Halotia branconii CENA392: one gene and its partner. The protein of the gene in region 1 interacts with the protein of each later gene in a pairwise test. Links are inferred from orthologs where the notes say so. Each region holds a gene or a part of one and is shown on either strand. Other genes may lie near its edges.

Region 1 (17,143 bases):
TGTTATCGTTACTAGCCGATGCCAGGGTTTGACCATCAGGGCTAAAGCTAACACTTAGTACTGGAGCGCGATGCCCATTGAGGGTTTTAATTAATTTACCCTCACGGCTCCAGAGTTTGACTGTACTATCCCAGCTGGCAGCAGCCAGGAATTGACCATTAGGACTAAAAGTAACAGCATTGACGCTATCGCTATATCCCTTTAATAGTGTTTTCAACAAAGTACCATCCCGTCGCCAAAGTCTAACTGTGTTATCCCAACTCGCTGAAGCTAGTAATTGGTCGGTGGGACTGAAACTCACACCTAAAACCCAGCTATCATGGGGCGAAAAAGTTTTTAACAAAGTCCCATCCCGTCGCCAAAGTCTGACTGTTTTATCATCACTAGCTGAAGCTAGCACCTGACCATCAGGACTAAAATTAACGCTATTCACCCAACCTTGATGTCCCATTAAGGTTTTTAGCAAGTGGCCGTCACGACTCCAAAGTTTCACCGTCTGATCTTTACTAGCTGATGCCAACAAATTACCATCAGGGCTAAAGCTGACACTCATTACACTATCGCTGTGTCCTTGGAGAGTCTTCAGCAAAGTACCATCACGGTTCCAAAGTTTGACAGTTTTGTCATAACTTCCTGACGCTAAGATTTTACCTTTGGGATCAAAACTCACACTAGGAACTTTATCTGTATGCCCGACTAAGGTCTTATAAAGTCGGGGTTTAACTCCATCAAGAATCTCGTCTCGTTGCCAGAGTTTCACGGTGCGATCGCGGCTGCTAGAAGCCAACATTTGACCATCGGGACTCCAAGCAACGCTTAAAACTTTATCTTGATGCCCCTGAAGTACAGGTAGTGTGGGAGCATCTAAACTCCACAGTTTGACAGTTTTGTCGTAACTGCCTGATGCCAACAATTTATTATCGGGACTGAAAGCGACAGCAGCAACAGCATCACTGTGTCCTTTGAAGGTTTTGAGTAACGTACCAGTTACGCTCCAAAGATTGATCGTGTTGTCATCACTTCCTGATGCCAATTTTTGACCATCAGAACTGAACTGGAGGCTCCAAACTATACTGGTGTGTTGTTGTAAATTTTTGTAAAGACGAAAATCTAATTTATCTTGCTGCCATAATTTCACAGTTTTGTCTCGACCTGCTGAGGCTAGCAGTTTACCATCAGGACTGAAGGTAACCATAGTTACACCTTCTTCATGACCGTACAAAGTTTTAACCAAGCTACCGTCTGTTCGCCAAATTTTTACTGTTTTGTCGTCACTTGCTGAAGCAATGAATCGACCATCAGGACTGAAGCTTATCCAGTTAACTTCTGCTTGATGTCCAGACAAAGTTTTAACTAAAGTACCGTCTTGTCGCCAGAGTTTAACGGTTTTATCTTTATTGCCAGTAGCTATAAATTTACCATCAGGACTAAAACTGACGCTATAAACCCAATCACCTTGTCCAGCGATGGTTTGGGACGGCTGCGGATTAAATTCTCCTGTAATGGGATTTTTGCGCCAGATTTTTACAGTTTTATCGAGACTGGCGGATGCCAATTTTTGACCATCAGGACTAAAACTGATGCTAGTAACAGCGTCAGTATGACCTTTGAGGGTTTGGAGTAATGTGCCGTCAGGATGCCAGATTTTGATAGTTTGATCTCGACTGGCTGATGCCAATAATTGTCCATCAGGGCTGAAAATTACACCCCAGACAATATCAGAGTGACCCTCCAAGCGGTTTAGTTCCGTTACCCCATAAACTGCTTGTTGCAGGGCTGTCACTACCCGCATTCTGGTTTCCGGTTGGACTCCTTGTGCTTGTTTAAGTTTTTTCCAAGCCCGTAAACCTTCTAACAAAGCATCAAATTCTTTATTAGAAGCAAACAAAGCTTCACTCGATGCCGCGGTTGTACTAATTTTCCAGTTGGTTTCGCTACGTTCTGCTCTAATAGTTTGGCGAATAGCTGCTGTTTTTTGTAAGTCGGCTTGCCACCATAAAGCTGCTATTGTTCCCCCCATCATCGCCAATACTACGCCCGCTATCCGTGCTTCTCGCAGTCGCCGTTGTAAAAGCAAATTCAGATGCTCTTGAGAGAGTTTTTGAGCTACCTCAGCTTTGTTTTTTTCAAATTTTATTTTTTCTAGTTCAGCAACTACACCATAGTTGTTCTTTTGACGAATTGGTTCTACTAAGTAATCATGAACCAATTGATAGCGATCGCCTAACTCTTCTCGTAGCCGTAATACTAATCCTGAACCGACTAAAATTTCTAAAATCAATTCCCAAGCTAATTCAAAATTGGAGGTTTGATCAAGATTTTTATTTAAGGCGATCGCTAAATCACTTTTTGTTTTAAGTGGTCGTGTACCTTTCTCATCAGTTAACTCAAATAATAATTTCCAACTTAGTTCTTCATTTTCTTGACCACAATCTTTAATAACTTCTTCTAGCCAGCGTTCTACTAGTTTTTTCGAGCCACCACAAAGCTTATATTGCTCTAGTGTTGTAATGTTTTCTGCTTGTAGTTGAGCGCCAACTATTTGTAATTCAATCGGATGTACTTCCCCAATCTCTCCTGCTAAATCTTGCACCAACTTTTGAATTAAGTCATCGCTTAATGCATAGTGAGATCGTTGAGTAAAACTTTTGATAATACCTATTGTATCTTCAGTAGAAAACTTTCCTAAATAGTAACGAATATCTTTATCGAGAATATTTTGATTAATTACACTTAAACTATTAGTATTTTTGCTTAAACGCTCAAACTCTAATAAATAATGCAAATAATCTTCTCTTAAAGAGAGAATTATTTTGATAAAAGGAATATTTAAACATTCACTAAAGAAATTATAAAATTTTACTCTTTGAGAATTGTTATTAATAAAGAAAAACTCTTCAAATTGATCAAAAATTATAACTATTGTGTGGTTGCGTTCAGCAGCTAAACGAAGCTTTTCCAAAAGAATAGCAGGAGAAAAATCGATCGCAATGGGGGCTTGTATTTGTGTCAGTACTTGGTTGATATTGCGTCCCAAAGCTGTAACCCAATCGGTGTAACTAGATAAAACAATAGGTAAAGGGATACGTTCACCGATGGCTTTGCCTTTTAAAGCTGGTACCAAGCCAGCCTTAATAATTGAACTTTTACCAACTCCCGATAGCCCATGAATAATCGTCAGTTTATAGTCGGCACGAGTAATTCTTTCAATTAAACGATTTACATCTTGTTGTCGTCCAGAAGCAGCTATTTCCTGAGCAATTCCCTCAGGAATAAATGGTGTTTTTTGCGGTTCGATAACTGGGTTAATTTTGCAGCGTTGTGGCTGTAATTGACTAGCACCAATGAATGCACGAAAGCCGTACTGATGTTCTATTTGAATTTTTTCTTGCTTGAGATTAAAAGCTTCTATGTAATCGCGACGTTCCAAAAAATAAAGCGATCGCAATTCTTCTAAAATCTCTAAATATAATAATGGCTCATACTGTAGCTCACAAACTACCCGCGCCCATTCCAGATTGCTAATAGCTTCATCGCACTCACCTAAATGCCGTTGTGTCCGTGCTAGCAATAAAAGATACCAGCTTTCTTGTTGTCGGGCTGCATCTGTTGCTCGTTCTATAATTGAAAGGGCTGTATTCACCAATTCATGAGCTAATATCCACTTAGATTCAGAAACTGCCACAGCTGCCAAAAAGCCATAATCTTGAGCAACTTGCATTGAGTTACCATAAGTTTTATGCAGTAACAAAGACGTTTGCGCTAATTCTTTTAACTCTTCCCAGGCTTGTAGACGTTGCAGCATTTCACAAGCGGGCAAAATGAATTTGGCAACCAAGTCTTGTCTTTGTTCCTGTTCTAATTTCTCCAGACATTGTTTAAACCAAACGCAAGCATGATGCCAATAATTACTATTAGCACCTTGATGTAAATCTGCCATCCGGCGGTAACATAATCCTAAGTGGAATAATACTATTGCCTGCCAGAGTCGATAGGGAAAACTTTCTCTTTCTTTAAACTCTTCTTTTTCTCTTTTACCTTCTCGCTGACATAAAGCTAGACTTTTTTGATAATGAGCTAAAGCTCCATTAATTTGATCGTTGGCGTATTTGTCTCGCCCTAACACAAATTCTAAACTAGCTTCTAATCCTGGTTCTAATTGGACACTATATAACCGTAACAAATCATTACGGGCTGATTCAATTTCGAGACGATGCTGAGATTTTGGTGCTAAATCAAGGGCAGCATTAGATAAAAACCTAGCAGCACCAGCTTCTAAGACTTTGCCAAAGAGAGATTCTGTCTCTTGCCGTATTAAGGCAATTAAATCTTCTTTGGTCATTTCAAATTTAATAGTGGTTGCAGCCCAACTTTTGAAATCAGGCGCTAATCTAGCTAACAATGATGCCACTTCATCTTGCAGCCACAAAACTATCGGAAAAGAAAAAGTAGCTGCGTAGATATCTCTTGCTTGATTAATGCCACTCAGTAAGTCATCAAGATTGATCACTGATTCTAGACCAAACACCATCAAAGCTGATGGTAAAGAATCTGTAATAACAGCAGGATTATCTAGAAATAATTCTGTGACTATTTTGTTGTGTAAGGCAGTCGTTGAGGGTTGGATAAATATCTCTTTTAAATTGATATCTTTAGTAATTTCATGGACAGTATTGAGCATTTGTTCACGCAATTGCCCATAGTTACATCGAACTAAAATTAGAGAAAACTGACCTTGTGAAAGCTGAATTGATCGCACTAGCCTTTGCAGAGATTGCTGATTAGTTTCGGCGATCGCTGCTGTAAGTTGCAACTGTGTCATAATTATAAAATAATAATAAAAAACTACATACCAAAAATTGACAAGGCATAAATAGCCTTACCAATTATTAATTTTTTGTCGTTACTATGTATGTTACTAACAAACTCAGTAAATGCCATCCAGGCATTTACTAGTCTATTAAATTAGTTTTGAGGATTGCTTAATTCCAAATTTATTAACTTATTAATTAATTTTTGAAATTTTTATTTTACAATTTGTTTTTGCTGCCAAGTTATCACTTTTTCTGTTTCTGCCAATGCTGGGCTAATACCAAACCAACGCCCTTGAGGATCACGGTATTCAAATAAATACATACTTCGTAATAAACTTTGGTAATCAGACTCACCTTTAACGCTCTGTTGCTGCACTACTTCAAACAGTAATTCCCACTGACATTCATCAATAGCTAATAGCAAATCGTCACGGTAATCCTTAATCACAGCTTCTAAACAGTCTCTAGAAAAAGGAGGATCTTGCCGTTGAAGACAACTGTAAAGCAACCCTAGTAAATTACGAATGTGACCGCCACTAACGCGACATAAGCGATTAAGGGTTTCTGGATCATCAAATAACTCTGTAATTAATAACAGCCTTTGATTATAAGAAACTTCTGGAAAAGCTCTTGCTAGCACTAATTGGCGTAGTAGTGACATCCCTGGTTCGTAATCACTACTATCTCTTTGTCGCACTCTGACCATTGGCAGAACTTTCGGTGCAATGCCTCCCCCCAAGCGGTTTTTCAATGTTTCATACTCATTGGAAAAAATCAACGCTAGGGGAATCGTATAAACTAAGTGGCATTTGAGTCGGCGTAACTGTTCACCTCGGTCAATAAAAAGATATTCTGGTTGTGTCCGCCCAGATGCCACAGGGCGCATATCGACTCTATCTAAGTTATCTACGATTACAACCAGTCCTTTTTGACCTTTTAACTTGAGTTGTTCAACAGCCTTGTCTAATACCTCTTCATTAATAGCTTGCAAAATACTATTGGTACGTGGTTCTAGATATTGCCTTAACTGATTTCGTAACTGAGCGCTATCTTTAGTTTTAGCTGTAATTTTGGCAATACCCAAAGACAATTCTGCTTGTCCAGAAAGCTCAATGGGACTTTGCAAAAAATCCCCAATTTCTTTAAACAAATTAATAAAGTAACTTGGTTTTAGTTTGATGCCAATTGCTTCTAAACTGACACTAACTTGACGGGCTACACTCAACAAGATATCACTGACATCAATATCCGCCATATCTAGGTCTTGACTGGACTCAAAATAAACTACATGAAATCCTGCTACTTCCAGTTCTGCTTTGAGGCGTTGTAACTCTGTTGACTTTCCGCAGCCAATATGTCCCGTAAATAACTGACAGGTCGGCTCATCCGGAGAAATACGAGTGATAGTACGTTTTAATTCCTCAACAATCTTACAACCCCGGACATCAGCAAAATCGATGTAATACTGTTGATCCAGCACATTACCCATATTTAACGTGTAGCTAGGATTACATGCTTTGTAAAAGCGTGACAAATTCAGTGTATTGATCATGTAGATGCGTTGTTTGCCTTTTTATATACTTAAAATCCCCATTACTTGTATAGGTACATAATTAGCTTGCAATTGATCATATTGCAGATGACAACGCTCGATGCAAGATTGCCACAAGCAATAGTCAGTACCATAATAGAGATTTAATTGACCCTGATGGGTACAGTATATCCGTCTTTTTTACAGATGCTATTCAGCTTTTGATAATCTTTAAGCTTTTACTTGACTAAAAACTGCTTTATATGCATTAAATTATTTAGTAAAAAAAGCTACTATTTATTACTGTTCTTGATTTGTGTGGCTGCTAATAGAACAGTAATATGTATTAAATCTAGCCCTGTCTTCTTTGGATTCCTGACACCCCAGATGATGAATACTGTAAGGTGTTGTTACTAAAAGTAAAAAAAGTCTTGAGGGTAGCGGCTAACAGATGTTGACAAGGTTTACTGTAGTTAATCAGTTACTCTCAATCTACCGAAGAATAGAACCGCAAGCAAAAAGGGGTTTAAATGGCTGGCATAGTCTCAGTTTCCTATACAGATTTAGCCCAGCGCCGTCAAAAATTACGTCGCCGACGGCAGATGAAAATTCTTCAGGCTATTTGGCGAACCTTAGCCATTAGTGGCCTAGCTGGTGGTTTACTATGGGTGGCAATCCAACCAACATGGATACTCAATACTCCCAAGCAAATTGTGATGAAATCAGGGGATCAAGTGCTTTCACAAGAAGCGATTCAGTCATTTTTGACATTTCCCTATCCTCAGTCTTTATGGCGGATTGAACCGTCTGCGATCGCTGATTCTTTAGAGCAACAACCAACTATTGCCCAAGCAAGCGTCGCTCGTCGGCTGTTTCCTCCTGGATTAATCATTGAAATTCAAGAACGAGTACCTGTGGCGATCGCTCAACAGGCCAAATCATCAAATACTGATACTAACAATGAACAAGCATCTACGGGTTTACTAGACGCAAGTGGTGTTTGGATACCCTTAGAAAAATACAAATTAGTGAATCCCACCATCAAATTGCCGATTCTCAAAGTTATTGGAGCGCCAGCACAATATCGTTCCTACTGGAGTCAGCTTTATCTATCTTTGAGCCAAAGTTCTGTGAAAATCATGGAAATTGATTGCCAAGATCCAACGAATTTAATTTTAAAAACAGAACTAGGAAATGTCTATTTGGGTGCGCCAAGTCCTCAATTACCTGAACAAATCAAGGTACTTGCTCAAATGCGTCATTTATCTAAAAAGCTTAATCTCAATCAAATAGAGTATATTGATCTGAAAAATCCCGAATCCCCATTAGTACGGATGAACCAAAAAACACAGGAAACTGACCACCAAACTCCCTAGAAATATCCAAGATATTGAATTGAGCCAATTCTAGTAAATTAAGAAATTTTATGTTTACTAAATATATTGATTATTTTCACTTTTCTAATAACTCAGAACTGACGTACGGCTTACGACTTTACGTTATTCCGTTCGCTTTTAGCGTTCCCGCAGGGTATACAGCGAAGTAATCGCAAAGGCTCAGTTTTTCATTATGAATGCGTAATTCCTCTTTTGTTGCCTTCGGCAGAGAATAATCTGAAACGCCTATTTTTACGTCTTTTTTCAACAAAAGGATGTAAATGATCAAGCTGGGATGCGATCGCCTACATTTGTGATGATATCTGAGACTCAGGCTAGGAATAATATTTTTCTCTCCTCGTAGTAACAAAAGAGGGATAAGTCCTATAACTTTAAAAAATCAGTGTCAAATTTTAATTAATTTAGATGCAAAGATCCATCATCAGACTTCTTTTGAGATTACAAAGGCCTATAATTGTTACCCTGACATCTGGTCGAGGGGTGCAATATGTTAGACAATCGGATGATGGTGTTTGGTGTGAAAAATGCCTTGTGCCTACCAATCTTTAACCTAACCCAGCTGAGAAATGAGAAAAATGCGTGAGTTTTCCATTGCAGAACACTGGTGTAGACCCTTGGAGGGTGACTTCTTACAAGACGGACAGTTGCTGTTACAACTACCTATTAGTTGATCATACCACCGCAAATGTTCATAAAAAGAAGGTAGTTTTGATGAGATTTATCACTTTCATCAGTCTGACAAGATAGAATCTTATCCTAAATAAGCGTCTATTCAGGCACATCAAATAGCAAATCTATCAGGATGTTATATAACTGATAAGCATAGTCTCCTTGCCTTTGACTTTACAGTTAATTCAATAAAAGGCAAAATTTGTCTCTTAAGTTGCAATCATTTCTATGGTTAAATCTATCAACTATATGGCTAAGGCAGGTGGGATGGGCTATTACAGCGCATTTTTGCAAGACATGCTTTCTAAGCGCAATGTTATTTGTACTGCTATTAGATGTATATTTGATTTACTAGAATCAGCCGATAGTATTAATCATTTGGGGATAAAAAACTTGTATTATCAGTATTTTATTCTTCTAATGGTGAATAAAATATACAAAACTCATGTAATAAGTGTGATTGTTAATTTAAAAAAAACAAACACTGCTAGTTGTCAACGTAATCAACAATCTCAATCATCAACAGAATTATTAGGAGGGTATTGGGTATGTCAAAGGTATGCTGTGCCAAATTGGCAACATAGTAGTGAAAATATTCATATTTTGTGGAAGTTATACAGATCAATTTTTAGTAAATGTATGTATACTTCTCTAGAATTAGCTATGCAGATAACTACTTTCATGGCTTATCCTATAGCAAACTTTCGCACTTTCAATCTTGTTAAGGTTGGAAATAGTGATCTCAATAAAGAACAGTGCCATAGAGGCAGTGTCCAACTATCTATAGTTGACTCTTAGGTGAAGAATACCTGAGTAAAGTCGTTTATCTACCTTTCAAAATCCAATGACACTTGATAATAACCAAGAGCTTACCTATAAAAACTCCCAATCTGTGGGGCAGCCAGGATTTTCACTGGCATCTAACTCGAATAATCCCTTTAATCACTCTGGGCTTAATTTTGGACAAAACAACGATAGTAAAAGGATCACTACAGAAAATAGCAGAATTGGCGAAATTGTTCCAGGTCGAGTTGCCAACATCAAAGTAATCGGTGTAGGTGGTGGTGGTGGAAATGCGGTTAACCGCATGATTGAGTCTGATGTCTCCGGAGTAGAGTTTTGGTCAATTAATACTGATGCTCAAGCTTTAACTTTGGCAGGGGCCCCTAGTCGGTTGCAGATTGGACAAAAGCTAACACGAGGTTTAGGAGCAGGTGGTAATCCTGCCATTGGTCAAAAGGCAGCAGAGGAATCACGAGACGAAATTGCTACGGCTTTAGAAGGTGCTGATCTAGTATTTATCACGGCTGGCATGGGAGGTGGTACTGGAACAGGTGCTGCCGCCATTGTTGCAGAAGTAGCAAAAGAAATGGGCGCTCTTACTGTTGGCGTAGTGACTCGTCCATTTGTTTTTGAAGGTCGTCGTCGCACTAGTCAAGCAGAGCAAGGTGTTGAAGGGCTAAAAAGTAGGGTAGATACATTGATTATCATCCCCAACAACAAGCTGCTGGAAGTGATTCCTGAGCAAACTCCTGTGCAAGAAGCTTTTCGCTATGCAGATGATGTACTACGTCAAGGGGTACAGGGAATTTCAGATATCATTACGATTCCCGGTTTAGTAAACGTTGACTTTGCTGATGTCCGAGCTGTGATGGCCGATGCGGGATCAGCATTGATGGGTATAGGTGTTAGTTCGGGCAAATCAAGAGCTAGAGAAGCAGCAATTGCTGCTATTTCATCACCATTACTTGAGTGTTCTATTGAAGGAGCTAGAGGAGTTGTCTTTAATATTACTGGTGGTAGTGACCTTACCCTACATGAAGTGAATGCTGCCGCAGAAGCAATATATGAAGTAGTTGATCCCAATGCCAATATTATTTTTGGAGCAGTGATTGATGACAGGCTACAAGGTGAGGTAAGAATTACAGTCATTGCCACTGGGTTTACAGGCGAAGTGCAAACAGCGCCACAACAAAACGTCGTTAACGCCAGGGTAACAACCCCGACAAAGCGGCCAACACCAACACCACAGACACCAGCAGTTAATCCCCCAACACCAGTTGCAGAACCCAAAGAAAAGACTGGATTAGATATTCCAGATTTTCTTCGTAATCGGCGTACACCACCACGCAATTAATTGATTTTGGATTTTAAATTTTTAGATGAAATTTGCAGTCTCTTGTTTGGCTGAGTACTGGATAAAGTCTTTTATTTCTAGACTTTTATAGAGAGGGGTAAGCAATCCTGTTGTGATCCCCAATGCAGCCAATGAATTGATAACTAAAATTGTCAATATTACCCAGTTATTAAATAAGATTGGGCAAGAGTCTGTCAACTCATAAAAAATAGCCAAAAATAGTATTTTTTGAAAAAAGATTTAAGTAAGTCGGTGAAATAAAATCAAACTATGTGAATAAAAGTAAATAAGGCTCAAACTCTTTCTCCCGCCGCCTTTGGTTACTGAGCGACTTATAATGAGCGTCCTTCGACTTTGCTCAACAACTGTAGTCGAAGTAAGCCGAAGTGCTGCCCCCTGCTTTATTCTAATAGGAAGCGGCTTTATTCCTACTTTTAGGCAAATTGAAGGCTAATTAGCTTTAGACAAGCTGTTATACCATTTCACGAAATTATTGATACAAATTACTTTTCTTACTCCCCCTGCCTTTGGTCACTGAGTTTCGACACTTCGACAGGCTTAGTGCGGCGCTGCGCGGCAGTTGAGCGTAGCCGAAACTTAACTACCGCGTAGCCGAAGTGCTGCTTCCCCTGCTTCACGGCAGTTGCTCTTGGGGGGAACCACGCCACTTGCTCCACTTGGTGAGGCAGCCCGCAGAAAGTTGTTCCAACAAAGAGGAGCCAGCGCGGTCATGGGGGTTTCCATGCCACTTGCGGGACTCGGGGGGAACCCCCGCAACGCAGTGGCTCCCCAGGAGCGACTGGCGTTGGACTGCCGTTAGCGTAGCGATAGCAAGCTTGCGAGCGTCACCCAAAGGGGAGACCCCAAGACCGCACTGCTTCCCCTGCTTGCCCAAATGTATCAACTTTAAAGTTAAACGATATTATGGGGAGGCACTGCTTTAGGCGAGCAATGCCCAATTTATAGCAAATAGCATGGAAAGCCACTCTAGCCTCTCACTCCATTTAGGAAAACCCCAGACGTTCGCAGACTCGCTCTAAGCGTAGTCCTGCAAAGAAGCAAGCTACGCATAGCCTCTTGTAGAGAAGGCTTTACGCTAATGGCTCCCTTTGTGAAAAGACAGTACTGGCTCACCATTGACTTTTGATTCTTGACTAAGAAGTTGGTTCTCTATTCTGTATGTCAACCGAGTTTTTTGCTATTAGGCGATACAGAAGGTTCACGATGTGTTGTCCGCAGTTTAGGCTTGGGAGTACCTCGTCTTTCTTCTTCACCACCGTTACTGTCTGATTTAGTCCAAGAGGAACGGCTGCGTTCACCAGAAGAATCACGACGTTTATTGAGCTTGGGTTTGGGTACGGGTACGTTGTCTTCTTGGGGATCTACGCCTGATTGCAACCAAGCAGGACGAGTTTCATCGTAAGCGATTTGCAATGCCGCCGCAGCGATCGCATGAGCATCGTATTTTTCAATCAATTCGCTAACTATTGGCAAGAATGAAGCTAGGCGTTCGCCAGTTAAGGCTTCTCCTACTTGTTCTTGCAATTTATTGATGTGTCTGGCTTCAATTTGCGCCCGTGTAGGAATTGATAGCAATTGCCAACTTTGGCGATTATGGCGCTCAAATGCCTGTTGTTTGCGTCGCTCAAAAGGCTGAACTAAAGAAATAGCCGTTCCTTCTTTACCAGCTCGACCAGTACGACCAATCCGATGGACATAGGTTTCTACGCTATCAGGTAAGTCGTAGTTGATCACATGGGATAATTGATCGACATCTAACCCCCGTGCGGCAATATCTGTGGCTACCACCCAGCGCACTTGACGATTGCGGAATCTACCTAATAAGCGTTCTCGTGCTTGTTGCGACAAGTCACCGTGATATTCGTCAACACTATGACCAGCAGCTTGTAATTGATTGGTGAGTTCTGCGGCTGTGCGTCTGGTACGCACAAAGATTAAAGCTGTTTCTGGATCTTCCATTTCCAGAATCGGCTGTAAAGCTTTGGCTTTTGTCCAGTGACGGGGGATGAGATAAGCTACTTGATTGATTTTGTTGGGAGCAGCTTTTGGTTGTTCGACGGTGACTATCGCAGGCGATCGCAAAAATTTGTTCACCAACATGCGAATCGATGGCGGCATGGTGGCTGAGAACAAAGCTGTTTGGCGATCTGTAGGTGCTTGAGAAAGAATCTTAATCACATCATCGATAAAACCCATGCTCAACATTTCATCGGCTTCATCTAAGACAAACCATTTCACTTGATCGAGCTTGAGACAGCCCCGGTCTAGTAAATCTATCATCCGTCCTGGAGTACCCACAACCATGTGAACGCCACGTTTGAGTTGTGACATTTGGCGGTCAATCGATTGTCCACCATAAATTGCTAGCACTCGCAATCCATCGTTACCCATGAACTGAGCAACGGCATCGTGAACTTGAATTGCTAACTCACGAGTTGGGGTCAAGACCAACGCTTGTACTGCTCTTTGGTTAACATCTAACCGTTCTAAAATTGGCAGGGTAAATGCTGCTGTTTTACCTGTTCCTGTTTGGGATTGACCGACTACATCTCGACCTGCTAACAATTGGGGAATAGCTTGGGCTTGAATATTAGTAGGTGCGGTAAAGCCGATTGTTTCTAATAACTCTACACGTTCTTGTGAAATGCCTAATTCTGGAAACGAAAGATTCATCAAATCTCCTAGGTTTAGTTTTTATTTTTAGATGAGTCATTAGTCATCTAAATTTGACAAATGACAATTTAGTTATTGACAACTTGACCGTATAGGTCATATATATCAGCGCCGTGGATCGCTACTGGCACGATGGTTCCTAACTTCGCCTGACCTTCGATATAAATTTGACCATCGACTTCTGGGGAAAATCTACCTGAACGACCAATTAATTTCCCACTTTCAGGATTTTCTTGCTCTATCAGGACATCAACAATCTTGCCTATTTCCTGCTGATTTTTTCTTTGCGAAATTGGCTGCTGGAGTTCCATAACTCTGTGCCGACGCTGCTCCATCACTTGTTGTGGCAACTGATTAGGTAGCTTATAGGCAGGGGTTTCCTGTTCTGGTGAAAAGGTGAAAACACCAACATGGTCAAATTCATGCCGCTGCACAAACTCTAGTAGATGCTCAAAATGCTCTTGAGTTTCTCCGGGGAAACCAACTATAAATGTTGTCCGCAATACTGCCGTTGGTAGCGCTGTTTTGATGCGATCAATAATCTCATTGTTCACACGTCCTTGCCAAGGACGGTTCATATTGCGGAGAATCTCTGGATGAGAATGTTGCAGAGGCAAATCCAGGTAAGGTAAGACGTTAGGTGTTTCTTTGAACGCTGTAATCACATCCAAAGTTAATCCGGTGGGATAAGCATAATGTACTCGAATCCAAGGTACATCCACCTTTGCCAAGGCGCGAAGCAGTTCGGCTAACTTTGGCTTACCGTAAATATCCAAACCGTAATTAGTTGTGATTTGGGAAATGAGAATAATCTCTTGTACCCCTTGGGAGGCTAGCTGCTTGGCTTCGGCAACTATAGATTCAATAGTACGCGATCGCTGGTTTCCTCGTAGATAAGGAATAATACAAAATGCACAACGATAATCACATCCTTCAGCAATTCGCAAGTAGGCAACACCCTCTGTTGTGGTGCGGTAGCGCGGTGTCGTTTCATCAGCAATGTAAGTTGGTTCTACACTAACTTGTTTGACCCGTTCTCCCTGTTGTACTCGCTCAATTACATTGACAATTTTGTGATAATCACCTGTTCCCACCACAGCAACTGCTTCCGGCAACTCTTCCAATAATTGTTCCTGGAAGTGCTGGGCCATACAGCCAGTGATGACAATTTTTTTATCTGCCTCTGCCAACTCTACCAAAGTTCTGACAGATTCTTCTCTTGCCGCTTCAATAAAACTACATGTATTGACAATAACGTAATCTGCTAACTCTTCATTTGTATCTACATCGTAACCTGCTTCTACAAGCAGCCCTAAGATGTGTTCTGTATCAATTCGGTTTTTTTCGCAGCCCAAGTGGGAAATTGCAATTGTTGGCTTTTCACCCATATTTTGAAAATATTTTCCGGTTTTTTCGTAGTCAAACACAAAACGCGATGATTTTGCCCTTGATAATTAGTACCCTTATAATTACAGCGCTCACAACTCATCTAGAAATATTCCACTTATAGCTACTGCTTGTGGACTTATGACCTTGATGATTTGAGGTCATGGTATGATATTTCTGTTAATTAGTCTGTTTCCCAGGTAAAATAGAGTGCCTTTGGGTACATTCGACACTTTTAATGTTTTTTAACAAATTGCTTACTGGTATTTTGCATTACCACAAGCGTACGCGTTGTTAATTTACCCGTCGGGAAGCCGCCCAAAGGGCTTGTTGTGAGAAGTCGCTACCCTCAGGGAAATCGCACTTGCGACTACGCCTAATAAAGCAGTAATGCTACCCTGGAGCTTCTGGCTTAGTCTACGACAATGCGCAAACGAAATGCCTAAACTATGGGAAACTGCCTTGCGTCTTGTGAGTGGCAAACTCCTCTTGTTGTAGCCAAGTTTTATCTTAACATATCTTATGGGAGGTTTTACGCCAAATTCCATCTTCGGAGAGAGGCAGTAAGACAACCAGTGTAAAACACATTTGACTAATTTAGTTAAAAGTCAAGAGTCAATAGCCAAAAAATTTTAGACTCTGGACTGGTGGACTATTGACTCCGCGAAGCGGATTTAAAGACGTGGACTTACATCAGATATTTAAAACTCGAACACCGATTATTGGCGTAGTTCACCTACTCCCACTACCCACCTCACCCCGTTGGGGAGGTACTTTAAAAGCGGTAATTGACCGCGCCGAACAAGAAGCAGCAGCCTTAGCAAGTGGTGGGGTTAATGGCATTATTGTGGAGAATTTTTTCGATGCTCCGTTTACTAAAAACCAAGTAGATCCAGCAGTTGTCAGCGCGATGACTGTTGTGGTGCAAAGAATACAAAATTTGGTAACGTTGCCCGTAGGCTTAAATGTTTTGCGGAACGATGCTAAAAGTGCAATAGCGATCGCTAGTTGTGTACAAGCACAATTTATCCGCGTCAATGTTCTAACAGGAGTAATGGCAACCGATCAGGGATTAATTGAGGGAGAAGCCCATCAATTATTGCGTTATCGGCGCGAACTGGGTTGTAATGTCAAAATTATGGCTGATGTGTTGGTCAAGCACGCCCGTCCTTTGAGTTCCCCAAATTTGACAGTTGCTGTGAAAGATACGATTGAAAGGGGTTTGGCAGACGCGGTGATTTTATCTGGCTGGTCTACAGGTAGTCCTCCTGACCTAGAAGATTTAGAGCTAGCTTGCGGCGCAGCAAACGGCACTCCAGTATTTATTGGTAGTGGAGCCGACTGGGAAAATATTGCTACACTAATGCAGGCAGCAGATGGTGTCATTGTGTCTAGTTCCCTAAAACGCCAAGGTCGAATTGAGCAACCAATTGACCCAATTCGCGTCAGCCAATTTGTGGAAGCAGCACATCGCACTTGGAACTCCAAAAGTGAAAGCAAATCAGCAGAACAAGTGAAGTTACATTCTTAGAGGTTAGGGACTAGGAACTAGGAAAAAAGGCAGGGGAGCAGGGAGCAGGGAGCAGGGAGAAATAGATAATTCCTCTTCATCCCCCTTGCACCCCGCACCCCGAAGTTGCTCCACTTGGGGAGACACGCCAGTTCCTTCAAGTCGGGAAACCCGCCCAACGGACTGGCTCCCCAAGACCGCACTTCTCTTCTGCCCCAATTCCTCTTAATTGCCCCATGCCCCATACTTCGGCTACGCTCAGTACAAGTACCCCATGCCCAATTTCCCAATTAGCAGTTTATGATTCGCCGCCGTTCTACTCCTTGGATTCATAAATGGTCGCGTCCATTGATTGCCGCGATCGCCGGCTTTGGTGCGCTCACAACTGGATATCTCACAATAGAAAAGATAACAGGAGGTAGCGCCGCTTGTGTAGCACAAGCTGGTGTCAAGGGCTGTAATGATGTACTTTCCAGTCCTTGGGCAACAGTTTTGGGTCAGCCTTTAGCCCTATTCGGGTTTTTGGCATACACCAGCATGGTGATATTTGCCCTAGCACCCTTGGTGTTGAAATCAGGACAAAACAATAGCAGTAAACAATTAGAAAACTGGACGTGGTGGCTGCTGTTGGTGGGGGCGATCGCCATGTCAGTTTTCAGTGGCTACTTAATGTACTTGCTGGCATTTCAAATTAAGGCTATTTGTCTTTACTGTATTGGTTCGGCTTTGTTCTCCCTGAGTCTTTTAGTATTGACGATTATCGGCCGTACTTGGGAGGATGTTGGACAAATCTTTTTTACCGCTATTATTGTGGGGATGGTAACGCTAATTGGTACTTTAGGTGTCTATGCTGGTGTCAATCAAACAGGTGGTACAGCTGGAACTTCTGGACAACCAGAGAAAATTACCTTTGTTCCTCAAGCACAACCTAACCCAGAATTTGGTTGGGAAGTCACCACAACTTCTGGTGAGGCAGAAATTGCCCTAGCCCGCCATTTAGTGAAG
Region 2 (12,284 bases), 4.0 Mb from region 1 along the record:
AGTTCTACGTAATTCTAGGTGGACATTGATTCGGGCTAATACCTCTTCATATTCAATGGGCTTTGTAATATAGTCTACTGCTCCTATTTGTAATCCCTTTACCTTATCAACTGTTTCAGAAAGAGCTGTCATAAAAATTACTGGAATATCTTTAGTTTTGGGATTATGTTTGAGGCGACGACACGTCTCAAACCCATCAATTCCCGGCATCATCACATCTAGCAAAATTAAATTAGGTAGAATTTCTTGCACTTTTTCTAAAGCACTTTTTCCATTTTTAGCCACAGAAACTCTAAAACCAGCTTGATTTAATATTTCAAATAAAACTTTGATATTAGTTGGGATATCATCAACTATCAAAATCGAATTATTGGGGATATTTTTCATAACGCACATTCTCAAATGCCTGACAAAAATAAAATTGTTGTAATTAAATATTAAAAAAATTATACTTGCGATAACTTTGGTTTAATAAACTCAACAATTGCTTCATCTTCAAATTCCTCAAGTAATTCTAAAATTTTATTAGTAAAGAGTGTATATTCAGAATTTAGCTTTTGAATGCGGTTTACTTCTTCTTGAATTTCCAAAACATAACCAGATTTAGCAGCTTGATATAAATTAACTAGTTCGACTGATGGTGGAAATGTTATTTCCTGAAAATTAACATCAAGAGTTGTAGAAGATTGATTAGACTGATAAATCCAGACTAATTGCAAGTGATTTTGTAACTTATCAAGCAACTCATCAACTTGCACAGGTTTAGGCAAAAAATCATTACAGCCAGCTTCTTGGCTTTGTTGGCGGTTCAATGTAAATACACTAGCAGAAGAAGCAATAATTACTGTATTTTGATATTCTGGTTGGGAACGCAAAAGTCGTGTCATCTGAAAGCCATCCATTACAGGCATTGCCAAATCAGTAATAATTAAATTGGGTTGGTAGGCTTTTGCTTTATCTAAACCCTCTTGACCATTGATAGCCTCAATGATTTTAAACCCTAACGGTTGCAGTAAATTGACAATGACAGCACGATTTTCCCAAAGATCATCAACAACTAAGATAGTTATTGATTTACCTTCATATTTAATGATATTAATGGGATTGTTATTTAATTGTGATTCCTCTAACTGGATGTAACTTGTAACTTCTGGTAAATCTAAATCAAACCAAAACTTGCTACCTTGACCATAAATACTTTCAACTTGAATTTCACTACCCATCATTTCCACAATTTGGCGGCTTATAGTTAGTCCTAAACCTGTGCCTTCAGTCTTAAAAGACATTTCTCCAACCTGTTCAAAAGGTAGAAAAATTTTCTGTAATTGCTCTGGAGTCATACCAACTCCTGTATCTTCAACTTGAAATCTAATTGTAGTAATTGGTAGTTGTTGATCTTGACTAAAATCTACTAATGATGTTATTTGATTAACTACTCCTACCGTAAATGTTACTTTTCCATCAGCTGTAAATTTAATAGCATTACCTAAAAGATTAATTAATACTTGTCGTAGACGTTTTTCATCAGCATAAATAACAGTTGGTATATAGTTGGAGATTTGATAATGAAAACTAACTTCTTTTTGTTCTGCTTTCACACGGCAGATATCACCAACTCCCGTCAAGAAGTTTTTTAAGTTAAAGTTATTTGGGTAAAGTTCTAGTTTCCTCGCTTCGATTTTGGAAATATCTAAAATATCATTAATCAGCATCAAAAGATGAGAACCGCATTGATAAATAATACTGATAGCGTCTTTTTGGCGGGAACTAACAGTTTGATCGCGTTGTAAAATTTGGGCGTAGCCCAGAATACCGTTAAGGGGAGTACGAAGTTCGTGACTCATATTGGCCAGAAATTCGCTTTTTGCTTGGTTGGCAGCATCGGCTGTTTCTTTTGCTGTTTTTAATTCTATAGTTCGTTCTTCAACCCGCTTTTCTAAAGCTGTAAAAGATTCCCGTAATTGTCCTGCCATTTGGTTGAAAGCTTGGGCAAGAATGCTGAGTTCTTTAACATCAGAAACTTCTACTGTTTGGTCAAGATTACCAGATGCGATCGCACTACTAGCTTTAGTTAAACTTAAAATAGGCTGAGAAATCCAACGAGATGTATATATTCCTAAAATTGTCGCTAAGAAAAGCGCCCCTAGACACAGCCAGATAGTAGTCTGATTATTAGCATTAATTTGAGCCATAAAGTCAGTTTCAGGAACAATGACAATCACTAGCCAATCCAAACCGAATTTGTCATGCCAAGGTGTTACTTGTACAAACTGACGTTCGCCGTGAAATTTTAATGCAACTTGTTGGGTCTTTTTAATTTTTTGAAAATTGCCAAATTTTTGTTGTAGATATTTTGCCGTACTTTTAATTAAAGCATCATTGCTATTTAATGCTGATAATCTTTGTGCTTGACCAGCAATCACTTTGTATGGTAAATCGTCAACTGAAGAAGCTACTATTTCTCCAGAACGCTCTACAATAAATATTTGACCTGACTTACCAAGTTTCAAGCTGGTTAAAAAATTACTAATTTGTGACAAAATTAAATCGACACTAATTACACCAACTAACTTTTGATTCACATCATCATAAATAGGATAGCTGGAAGATATCGAAAATATTTCTGGTTTATCTTCCCACTGATAAATTTGACTCCACACAGGTTTACCTGCCTTGGCGGCATCTGTATACCAAGCTTCTAGGCGAGGGTCATAATTTTTAACTGCTGTTAGTTCGCGGCGATTTCCTTGATTATCTGTGGTATAAACATAAAGTTTACCAATGCCTTTGGGTGCAGAAACTTCGTTAATCAAAAGATTGCCATCATCTAAACGTTCAACTCCAATAAATTCTCCTTGGGGGTTGGCAAAGCTATTGTAGCCAATATTAAATACCCGCATTTGTTTCCAGAAGTAATACCCAGTTTGCTGAAAATCTTGTAAATTCAGCATTTTTAATTCTCTGGCATCTGCATTGATTTGATTAATTTGATGAGGAATTGCTAGGTAAGTATCAAGATGCTGACCAACTAGTATATTGACTTGACTCATTAATTGTAGAGCAAGGTCATTAACTGCTTTTTGCCCATTTCTAAAAGATAAATAACCTACTAGTCCGACTGCGGCAAAGATTTGGATGACAAAAGGAACAATGAGGATGAGGCGCAAGGGCATCTTTTGGGAATTTTTAGCACCATGCTTCATAATTTTAAGTTTTGGGCTGCTAAGAATGTGTGGTGTAAATCTCTGGCGTTATTTTGCCCATTCTCTTGCTATTGATATCATCCAATACATTAACCTACTGTCTCCTGTTATCGGAATTTTACTGCGATCGCTTTGTGATCAATAATTTAGTTGTATCAATACCTCCGCCATTTTTGTGTAGTATCTGTTGGGTTTCCCTGCGGGTTCGCTGAAAGCATTCTCGTCAGAGTAACCCCTTCGCGTCTACGTGCCTCAATCAAACCTACGAATCAAGGCTTTTTTTACTTTGGCGAAGGTATTATGTATCTATTTTTAAGTAATTAATGCTTCATGTGTGGTATGTGTAGTTCTACTGGGCATTTCTGGCGGTTGGGGTAGTTGGGGAACTCAAGTTTAAGAAATCAATCAGCGTCAGGATTCTATTACTAATTTTCCAGCGCCCATTTCTGTTGAGAATGACATCATCTTCATAGGTACCATTGGCAACATCAATGCTGGTTTCCGAACGTTTGTGAGTTGCATGGAGGTAAGAGGACATCTTGGCACGGTTAGATCGAACCGAGATGTTGATCGTACCTATAAGATGTTGAGTAGCTAGATATCCATTTCCTTGGAATACAGAATAAACAAAATCCGCCCAAGCATCTGTACCAATGCGTGTTTCACTTGCGCCATTAGGGAAAATGGCAGTGATACGTGCATCTTGAGTAAAACAATCCCGATAAATATTTTTCCCTTCTTGGAGGTTTCCTCTACCAATGGCATCAGTTCCCAGTGCATAACAGTTTGTTAATTTTTGAATTTCTAATTCTGCATTAGGTTGAGTTACGCTTGCTGACTCAAAATTAGGTTGAATCGCGCTTGCTAGTTCAAATCTACTTCCAAGTAATAACGTCAAAATAGCTGTCAGCGAAATTAAGGTTACACGATGTAATAGAAACGAAATAACCTTTGAAATTACTCGCTTGTTTTCTCTGTTTTTTTCCACAAAAGGAATCCTTTGTTTTAATAATTTTTACATCTTACACCTCACCGTAAACTTAGATTACAGCCAAAAACTTTAGTTTATTAACATAGACTAAAACTATTGCATATTTATCTAAAGCTTACTTAATAGTTCAGCAAAAATTATTTATTGGTGAATTTCGGATTGGTGTAAAATTTCAGTATCCAATTATTTATAGCAAGTAAAAAATTAATTTGTAACTGTTATTTGTAACCAATATTATGCTGATAAATCTAGCTAGAACAGCTAACATTGGCATGAATTATTTACCACCGAAATCATACTTAGGGCTTGCTGAAAAAGTCTTTTGGTAGGGGCAGGAAACAGGGAACAGGGAACAGGGAACAGTTTTATGCCTATGGTTTCCAATTTTTTGAACTCCAAAAAATTTGATATCCAAGGTTTTTAAGGCTTATACGCCTATTTTCATGCACTTTTTTCTCAAAAAATAGCCGCAAAACTTTACAAGACAAGACTTTTAAAGCTGTTCAGCAGACCCTACTTACAATCTAGATGAAGAGTTTAAAAAGTCAATTGCTTCGCTTTACTCGCAATGACAATTGGGTATTGTTTTACTTTGAGTACTCTTAACTGTTATCAGTTATCAGTCATCAGTCATCAGGTAATTTCTATTCGCCAATTTACAGCAAATTTCATTTGGATAAGGTACATTTTTCTAGCCTCTAGCCTCTAGTCTCTAGTCTCTAGCCCCTTTTTTCTTAAAAGGTGTACTACACCCAACCGAGAAACGCTGTAAATCATTTCTACCAATGTCATTCTACTGTCTCATTAACTGGGAATCGATCAATTAATTGCATAGCTCGACGGGCATTGCGCTGTAGAGATTCTGGCAAGTTGGGAACGTGGGGAATCTGGGATAATAAATCCAAAGTCCGGCGTAAAATTCTCACTACATCACCTTCATCTAAGGTGGTATGATCGCAGAGTTCTGTCCATTCTTTTCCTAATGCCCATTGTTCGACAATGGCAATTAAGTTAAGAAATCGATGCTCTAAACCAACAGGTAAGGCTACACCATGTCGGTATTGAATCTTTAAAACCGAACGGCGGATTGGTTGTAATCTAGACCAAGCATTATCTGCTTCTGAGGAAAGTTCAAAGTTAACTTTAGTGTCAGGACGTGGGGTTTCTGTCACCAAAGCGGCGGCGACTGCTGCTAAATGGTGCGGATCTATATAGTCTAATTCACCACTGGCGAGTGATAAACCCAGCCATAATTCATTTTCTCCTCGAATTGCCGCCGCAACTTCCCCCAATTGTGTGGGTACTAAGTTATCTAAACAGCCAAACTGTTGCAGAATCGTGATTAAGTTGAGAAATTCTTCCCAATGACGTTGTGATTGTTGCTCTACTTGAGTTTGCAATTCTTCCAATTCTGCTTCTAGTTCTACATAGCGCGCCCTACGTTTGTAAATCGCACCCACATTGCCCGATTGATGTATGGGATGATTTTCTAATTGCTCTTGGACAGCAGTCGTCCGACTGAGTTGTTCGGCAACTTCTGGGGGCGTGTACAGAAACTCTCCAGGGTCAGGAATTTGTTGAGCGATCGCCCATGTGACTTCATTTCCACGGCCTGATTGCCCTGGTTGAAAGAGCAGTTCTGGTGGTGGTAAGATTTCTGGCGGCACTTCAACTCGTGGTAATTCGGCATATAAATCAACTACATCCTCGCTTGTGGCCACATACCAACGGTTATCGCATCCCAAACACACTAAATAAGGAAGTTCTACAGAATCAGGTGTTTTCCCGACTAATACTGCTGTTATGGGTGAAGACACTGTGATGTTTTTACCCTTGAGACTCAATAGAGTTCCGGAGATTGCAAAGCTCAACATCATACCTAATTGTTCTTGTCGGTCTTGTTGTGCTTGTTCTTGCAGTGTTTTTAATAACTGGCGTTCTACTTTCAGGCGTTGTCGCAATTTTTCATAAATTGCCAATTCGTTTTCATCAACAGCGTCAATTTGCTCTTGCAGTTGAGCTAATTGTGCTTGGATATCGGCAATTTCATCATAATCTGGTCGCAGATGCAACGTCGCCATGTACTGCCCAAAGCTGCGTTCTATCAGTTCTCTGGTTTGTTCTAAGGTATGGGTTTGCAGTAGATTCAGCACCATACCGTAGCTAGGCGTAAACTGGCTAACTAAGGGATCTGGTTTAGATGTGGCTAAATATGCCGCTTCTTTCGCACCTTCAAAGGGAGTTTGAACTGTGACTACATGACCTTGTTCATCCATGCCTCGACGGCCAGCCCGCCCTGCCATTTGCAAAAATTCGGAAGCGTTCAATAAGCGGTGTCCAGAGTCGGTGCGCTTAGAAAGGGTGGAAATGACTGTTGTCCGGGCGGGCATATTAATACCCGCAGCCAGTGTTTCGGTAGCGAAAACTACTTTAATTAGTCCTTGCTGGAACAATTCTTCTACCAACACTTTCCATGCAGGTAAAATACCGGCGTGGTGGGCAGCAATTCCCCGGTAAAGGGGAGCAATTTGTCCAGAACGCCCAGCTTCGGGGTTGCGATTTAAAAAATCATCAATTTGTCGGCGCAATGTCTGCGATTCGTCATTATTTACTAGCCATAGATCACCTACTTCAGCCACCGCTTTATCACATCCCCGACGACTAAAGATAAAGTATATTGCTGGCAACATGTCTCGTTGCTGAAGCTGGCTGAGAGTATAAATAATCCCAGGTGCTTCTGGTCTTCCACCTTTACCTCTATCCCCTTGCCTTCTTTTGCCCCTATTTGCCAAGCGGGGGTTAATTTTAGTTTTGCTATCGTTCAGCAGGGGAAATAAGCCTTTGGGATTGCAATAATGAAATTCCAAGGGTACAGGGCGAAAATCAGAGTAAATTAGGTCAGTTGGGCCATGAACGCGATTTAACCAATTGGTGAGTTGATCGCTGTTGGCAACTGTAGCTGAAAGGGCTGCTAGTTGAATTTCACGAGGACAATAGATGATTGATTCTTCCCAAACTGTGCCTCGTTGGCGATCGTTCATGTAGTGGCATTCATCTAGTATCACCGCTTCAACATCTACCAAGGAAATGCCAATTTGTCCAATCGGTGTGCCATAAAGCATGTTGCGGAAAATTTCTGTGGTCATCACCAAAATTGGTGCATCTCTGTTAATAGAAGCATCTCCAGTTAACAGTCCTACTTGGTCAAAGCCAAATTTTTCTCGAAAGTCACGTAATTTTTGATTCGACAACGCCTTGAGGGGAGTGGTGTAAAACACACGTTTTCCTCGTGACAAGGCGCGATAAATGGCGTATTCGCCTACTAATGTTTTGCCCGAACCTGTGGGCGCACATACAACTACAGAGCGATCGCCATTTAAGGACGCGATCGCATCTTTTTGGAATTGATCCAGATCAAAGGGAAATATCAACCCTAGGTCAAGTTCTGGAGACGGCGCGGGATAATTCACTCAATCACATTTGCAACCAGATTGTTTACTATATTAACGGCTATCTTGTCAACTTCGTTAGGAGTATTAGGGATTGTTTATAAGGAAAGCTCTTTCCCTAACCCCTCATTTTCCCAATTCTTGAGAGCGTTGTGCAGCCACTTTCACGGCTTCAATTAAAGCTGAACGAAAACCTGAGCGTTCTAGCTGGGCAATCCCAGCAATGGTAGTACCGCCGGGACTGGTAACGCGGTCTTTTAGTTCAGCTGGATGCATTTTGCTTTCTTGTAATAGTTTCGCTGTTCCCAGTACAGTTTGCAAGGCTAGTTGATTGGCGATGCCTCTGGGCAAACCTGCTGCTACTCCTCCGTCAGCCAGGGCTTCTGTCATTAAGGCTACGTAAGCAGGGCCACTACCAGATAATCCTGTGACTGCATCCATCAACGTTTCTGAAACTTCTACAACTTCTCCTACCGCCGAAAAAATTTGTTGTGCTATTTGCTGGTGTTTGGCGTGGGTGTATGCACCTAAACAGATCGCTGTAATTCCTGCCCCTACTGTTGCTGGTGTATTGGGCATGGCTCTAATTACAGGTAATTGCGGAAACGCAGCTTCTAACTGATTTAAACATACCCCTGCCAAAATAGAAATTACTAGGGGCGAGATTTCTATAGTAATAATATCTGCTAATTCTTGAGCGATCGCGCTAAATACTTGCGGTTTTACTGCCAAAAATACGACTTCACTTGCTTGGGTAAACACCAGGCCATTATCTATAGTTATAGCCACATCATATTTTTGCTGCAAAAAATCTTGACGCGCCGATAAGGGTTCGCTGACTATAACTTCCGAAGGCTGATAAATTCCCCGCGCAATAAGGCGGGATAATAGCGCTTCTCCCATTATCCCGCCACCAATTAAACCAAATTTAATAGTCATTACTTAATAGTCAATAGTCATTAGTTAATAGTTAGGTATGAGCGAATTTAATCTATCAATATATGGTAAAACACTATATACAGTTAAACTCGCCCGTACAAGAATCAAAAACTTTTGACTCTAAACTATTGACAAATTTAACTTTACTGTGCCATCCGGTTGGTTTCGTTGCCCCAGGCTGGAGTTGCATTAGTTGCGGCGGGACGTGCAGGGCGGGCTGGCGGTTGTGGTACTTCATGAATAACTCCACCTTGAGTACTAACTTGCACACAGCTTGGTGTAAACAAAAAGATGCTTTCTCCGATGCGCTCTTGATGTCCATCGAGTGCGTAAGTCCCACCTGCAACAAAATCTACTGCCCGTTGGGCTTGATCCGGGTCCATGATCGTCAAGTTTAACACTACTGACTTGCGCTCTCTTAAAGCTTGAATTGCTTGAGGCATTTCTTCAAATGTCCGTGGTTCAAGCACTAATACTTCTGAAATTCCGTTACTTGCTCCTGGCATACCAATCACATTCCCCATTGTAGACTTTGATACTGCTGCTGCTACATCATCACTCATTGTAGTCACGGGTTCTCGCCAACGTCGATTTTGAGCGGTGGCTTCTGCTGGTGCTGGCTGAGGATTTTCTTGCTGATATAGATTTTGATAATTATCTGTATCTGCCTCTTCTTCGTAATACTCGTATTCTACTTGTTCGTTGAGACCTACAAAGTCTCGAAGTTTGGAAAATATATTGTTCATTATTTCGCTCCTGGTAAAAATTACCCTTATTTGATGTGGCTATGAGTTAATGTAGCCAGTTTTAATCGCTACAAAAAAGAACAACCTCATGATTTTATCGCTGCTTGTAGCCTCTATCACAGTGATCAGTGATGAACTGGCGCTGTCGGCAACGCCTGTAGATTAACCTAGATACAATAATGAGTCAAGATTATATCCTAATGATTGTCCGAAATAAAACTGAGTTTACCTCCTTTTTTCTGAGCAGTCACGTTTTTTAAAACTAATTTTTGTGTACAATCACGCACCAGTATTATCTAAAAAACCTCTGTAGGTTATCCCTAGTGCTATTAATACTTAACCCAAAAGATCGGAACTTAGACGCTAAGTGCGATCGCCAAATAATATCGTTCCTAATCTTACCATCGTTGCTCCAGCTTGCACTGCCAGTTGGTAGTCGCCTGACATCCCCATCGACAACTGCTCCATTTTTAGATGAGACCAACTTTGTTCTTGGATTTCTTTAGCTAACTTGCGAGTACTATTAAAGACGCTCAGTATCTCCGTATTACTTAATGCTAACGGTGGAATTGTCATCAAACCTTGAATTTGTAAAAATTTACACTGATTAAGTGCAGGTAAGTCAGCTAATAGTTCTGACACACTCCAACCCGACTTGTTAGAATCGGCAAGAATCTTCACTTGCAAGCAAACCTGAGGACTAACTCCTAGATCTTGCGCTAATTGATTTAAGCGCTGTGCCAACTTCAAGTTATCTACAGAATGAATCCAAGGAAATAGTTCAATTGCTTTTTTGGCTTTATTACTTTGCAAATGTCCAATAAAGTGCCAGGTAATATCCGATAAATCTTGCAATTCGGTTTGTTTACTGGCAGCTTCTTGGATACGATTTTCGCCGAAATCGCGGATTCCGGCGTTATACGCAGATCGAATTACCTCAGTCGGAACTTGCTTGCTGACAGCAATCAATCGGACTGAAGGTGGAAGTGAGGCGCGAATTGTGGTAATACGTTCGTTAATCGAACTAGTCATTGGAAGGTGCGTTGGAAAACACTCTGAAGCTGATCGTACTCCTGAGATTGACCACTGCGACGCAAAATACGCAAGCGATTTTCTAACAGCATTCTTGCCTCTGTACGTCCTATAGGCTGAAATTTAATACCTTTAACATCATTGGCGACGACAAAAAACAAGCGTTGAGCATAAAGTGTAGTGAACAGATCTTGGTTTTCGTCAACCATGCAGATCCGATAAAGCAAACCCCAAGTTGGATGATTTATGTAGGTTTCAGAGTTTTCTGGATTCATTTAGTAGTCAAGGTAGGAGTATGTATCTTTTTGCAGATAAGTACAAACATCCAGACGATAATAACTCTCTTTCGTCAGAATATTTGGACAGAGTTACGCAAAACTCAGCAATTTTTGCCGTTGAATAACGGTGATGAAAACCTTAATCTAGTTCCTCATGGGCAGATGAAGTTAGCCATAGGGAAGCAGAACAGTACAACAGAGGCGATAATTCTGGTATTGTCAAGCCTTTGAGGTAGATTGGACAATTGAACCCGCAAAGAAATCGCTGTTTGCTCTTGACGAATCATACTCAGTTGCAATTGCTAAACCAGAAAGTCTTAACCATTTTGCTTGATTTTCCCCGTGGCAACAGGATACACCCCTTTCAGCGCCCAAGGGCAAAAGTCAACCCACCCTGCTTTTGACTGCCGCAGAAGCATCTACATAGCTTCTGTTTACACTAGCTTCTTTTAATGTTGCCATAATTATTGATTTGTGGCGCAAAATAGCTTAGGAATAGGGCATTGGGCATTGGGCATGGGGCATAAGAAGCAGAGGTGCAGGGTGCGGGGAGCAAGGGGGATAAAGAAAAATTACCTCTTTCTCTTTCTTTCTCCTTTTCTCCCTGCTCCCCTGCTTCCCCTGCCTCCCCTGCTTCCCCTGCTTCCCCTACTCTCCTGCTCCCTGCTCCTTTTTCTCTTGATTGAGAGTTTTAGGGATTGAACATTTTAAGGGCTGCTAGTTGTGCTTGCGCTTTGTGTAGAGATTCATCCCATTCTCTTTGTGGATTGCTGTCTGCGACGATTCCGGCTCCTACTTGTCCCCAAACGGTATTGAGTGGAGAGTGGGTAGATGAGGGGGTTAATAGCAAGGTGCGGATTAAGATATTTAAGTCTAAGTTGCCTCGCCAATCTAAATATCCACAAGAACCGTAGAATAAACTGCGTCGCATGGGTTCTAGTTCTTCGATGATTTCCATGCAGCGAACTTTAGGGCATCCTGTGATTGTGCCGCCAGGGAACAAGGCACGAATCAAATTAGTGGCAGTGCATTTGCATTTTAAAGTACCTTGAATATTGCTGACAAGGTGCATAACATGGCTATATCGCTCGATTGTCAGCAATTCATCGACATTTACTGTACCATATTCGCAAACGCGCCCTAAATCGTTGCGTTCTAGATCTACTAGCATTATGTGTTCTGCACGTTCTTTAGTGTTGCTGAGTAGTTCTTGTGCCAATTGATTGTCTTGTTCTGGGGTTGCACCACGCGATCGCGTCCCGGCAATTGGTCTAGTTTGCGCTTGCCGATTTTGTAATAATACCAGACGCTCTGGTGAACAGCTCATCACTTCTCCCCAAGGCGTTTGCCAATAGCTAGCGAAGGGTGAAGGATTAATTTTTTGTAAAGCTTGATAAATTGACCAGCCAGAAGCCGATGTGGTAGTGGTAAATCTTAAAGAAAGATTCGCCTGAAATATTTCTCCAGCTTGAATGTATTTTTTGGCACGGTTGACTGCTGCTTCATAATCTGGCTGAGATGTCAAGAACTCAGGGGCAAAGGTGAGAGGATTAGAGGAGTTGTCGTCATATTTTCTGGTTAACCGAGTTTCTAAGTGATGGATATCGTCAATTTCACTAGCTGCTAGCCACAAAATTTGTTGGGCG

Evidence for each region.
Region 2: the proteins of ftsZ (region 1) and QI031_RS18315 interact in binary tests that used the Bacillus subtilis proteins (3 or more experiments, as listed by UniProt). The link is inferred for Halotia branconii CENA392 from one-to-one orthologs.

Annotation. Positions count from the first base shown.
Region 1 is NZ_CP124543.1:119,311-136,453, reverse strand. Bases 8,567-11,401 are described here. They hold ftsZ (cell division protein FtsZ), read left to right. Parts: upstream 8,567-9,255; coding sequence 9,256-10,548; downstream 10,549-11,401. Other genes in these bases: QI031_RS00630 (hypothetical protein), read right to left, coding at 11,146-11,280; QI031_RS00640 (hypothetical protein), read left to right, coding at 8,640-9,209. In the rest of the region: QI031_RS00655 (WD40 domain-containing protein), read right to left, coding at 1-4,822; QI031_RS00650 (P-loop NTPase fold protein), read right to left, coding at 5,026-6,366; QI031_RS00645 (cell division protein FtsQ/DivIB), read left to right, coding at 6,876-7,721; QI031_RS00625 (DEAD/DEAH box helicase), read right to left, coding at 11,731-13,242; 30S ribosomal protein S12 methylthiotransferase RimO, read right to left, coding at 13,311-14,630; photosystem I biogenesis protein BtpA, read left to right, coding at 15,311-16,159; QI031_RS00610 (vitamin K epoxide reductase family protein), read left to right, coding at 16,439-17,143. UniProt on the Bacillus subtilis protein: Essential cell division protein that forms a contractile ring structure (Z ring) at the future cell division site. The regulation of the ring assembly controls the timing and the location of cell division.
Region 2 is NZ_CP124543.1:4,157,726-4,170,009, forward strand. What follows is about bases 7,528-10,361. They hold QI031_RS18315 (cell division protein SepF), read right to left. Parts: upstream 9,329-10,361; coding sequence 8,726-9,328; downstream 7,528-8,725. Other genes in these bases: QI031_RS18305 (DEAD/DEAH box helicase), read right to left, coding at 7,528-7,664; proC (pyrroline-5-carboxylate reductase), read right to left, coding at 7,770-8,582; QI031_RS18320 (YggS family pyridoxal phosphate-dependent enzyme), read right to left, coding at 9,692-10,360; pipX (transcriptional coactivator PipX), read right to left, coding at 10,357-10,361. Outside these bases: QI031_RS18290 (sensor histidine kinase), read right to left, coding at 1-387; QI031_RS18295 (ATP-binding protein), read right to left, coding at 447-3,203; QI031_RS18300 (nuclear transport factor 2 family protein), read right to left, coding at 3,553-4,191; more of QI031_RS18305, read right to left, coding at 4,983-7,527; more of pipX, read right to left, coding at 10,362-10,635; QI031_RS18330 (anthranilate synthase component I), read right to left, coding at 11,330-12,284. UniProt on the Bacillus subtilis protein: Cell division protein that is part of the divisome complex and is recruited early to the Z-ring. Probably stimulates Z-ring formation, perhaps through the cross-linking of FtsZ protofilaments. Its function overlaps with FtsA.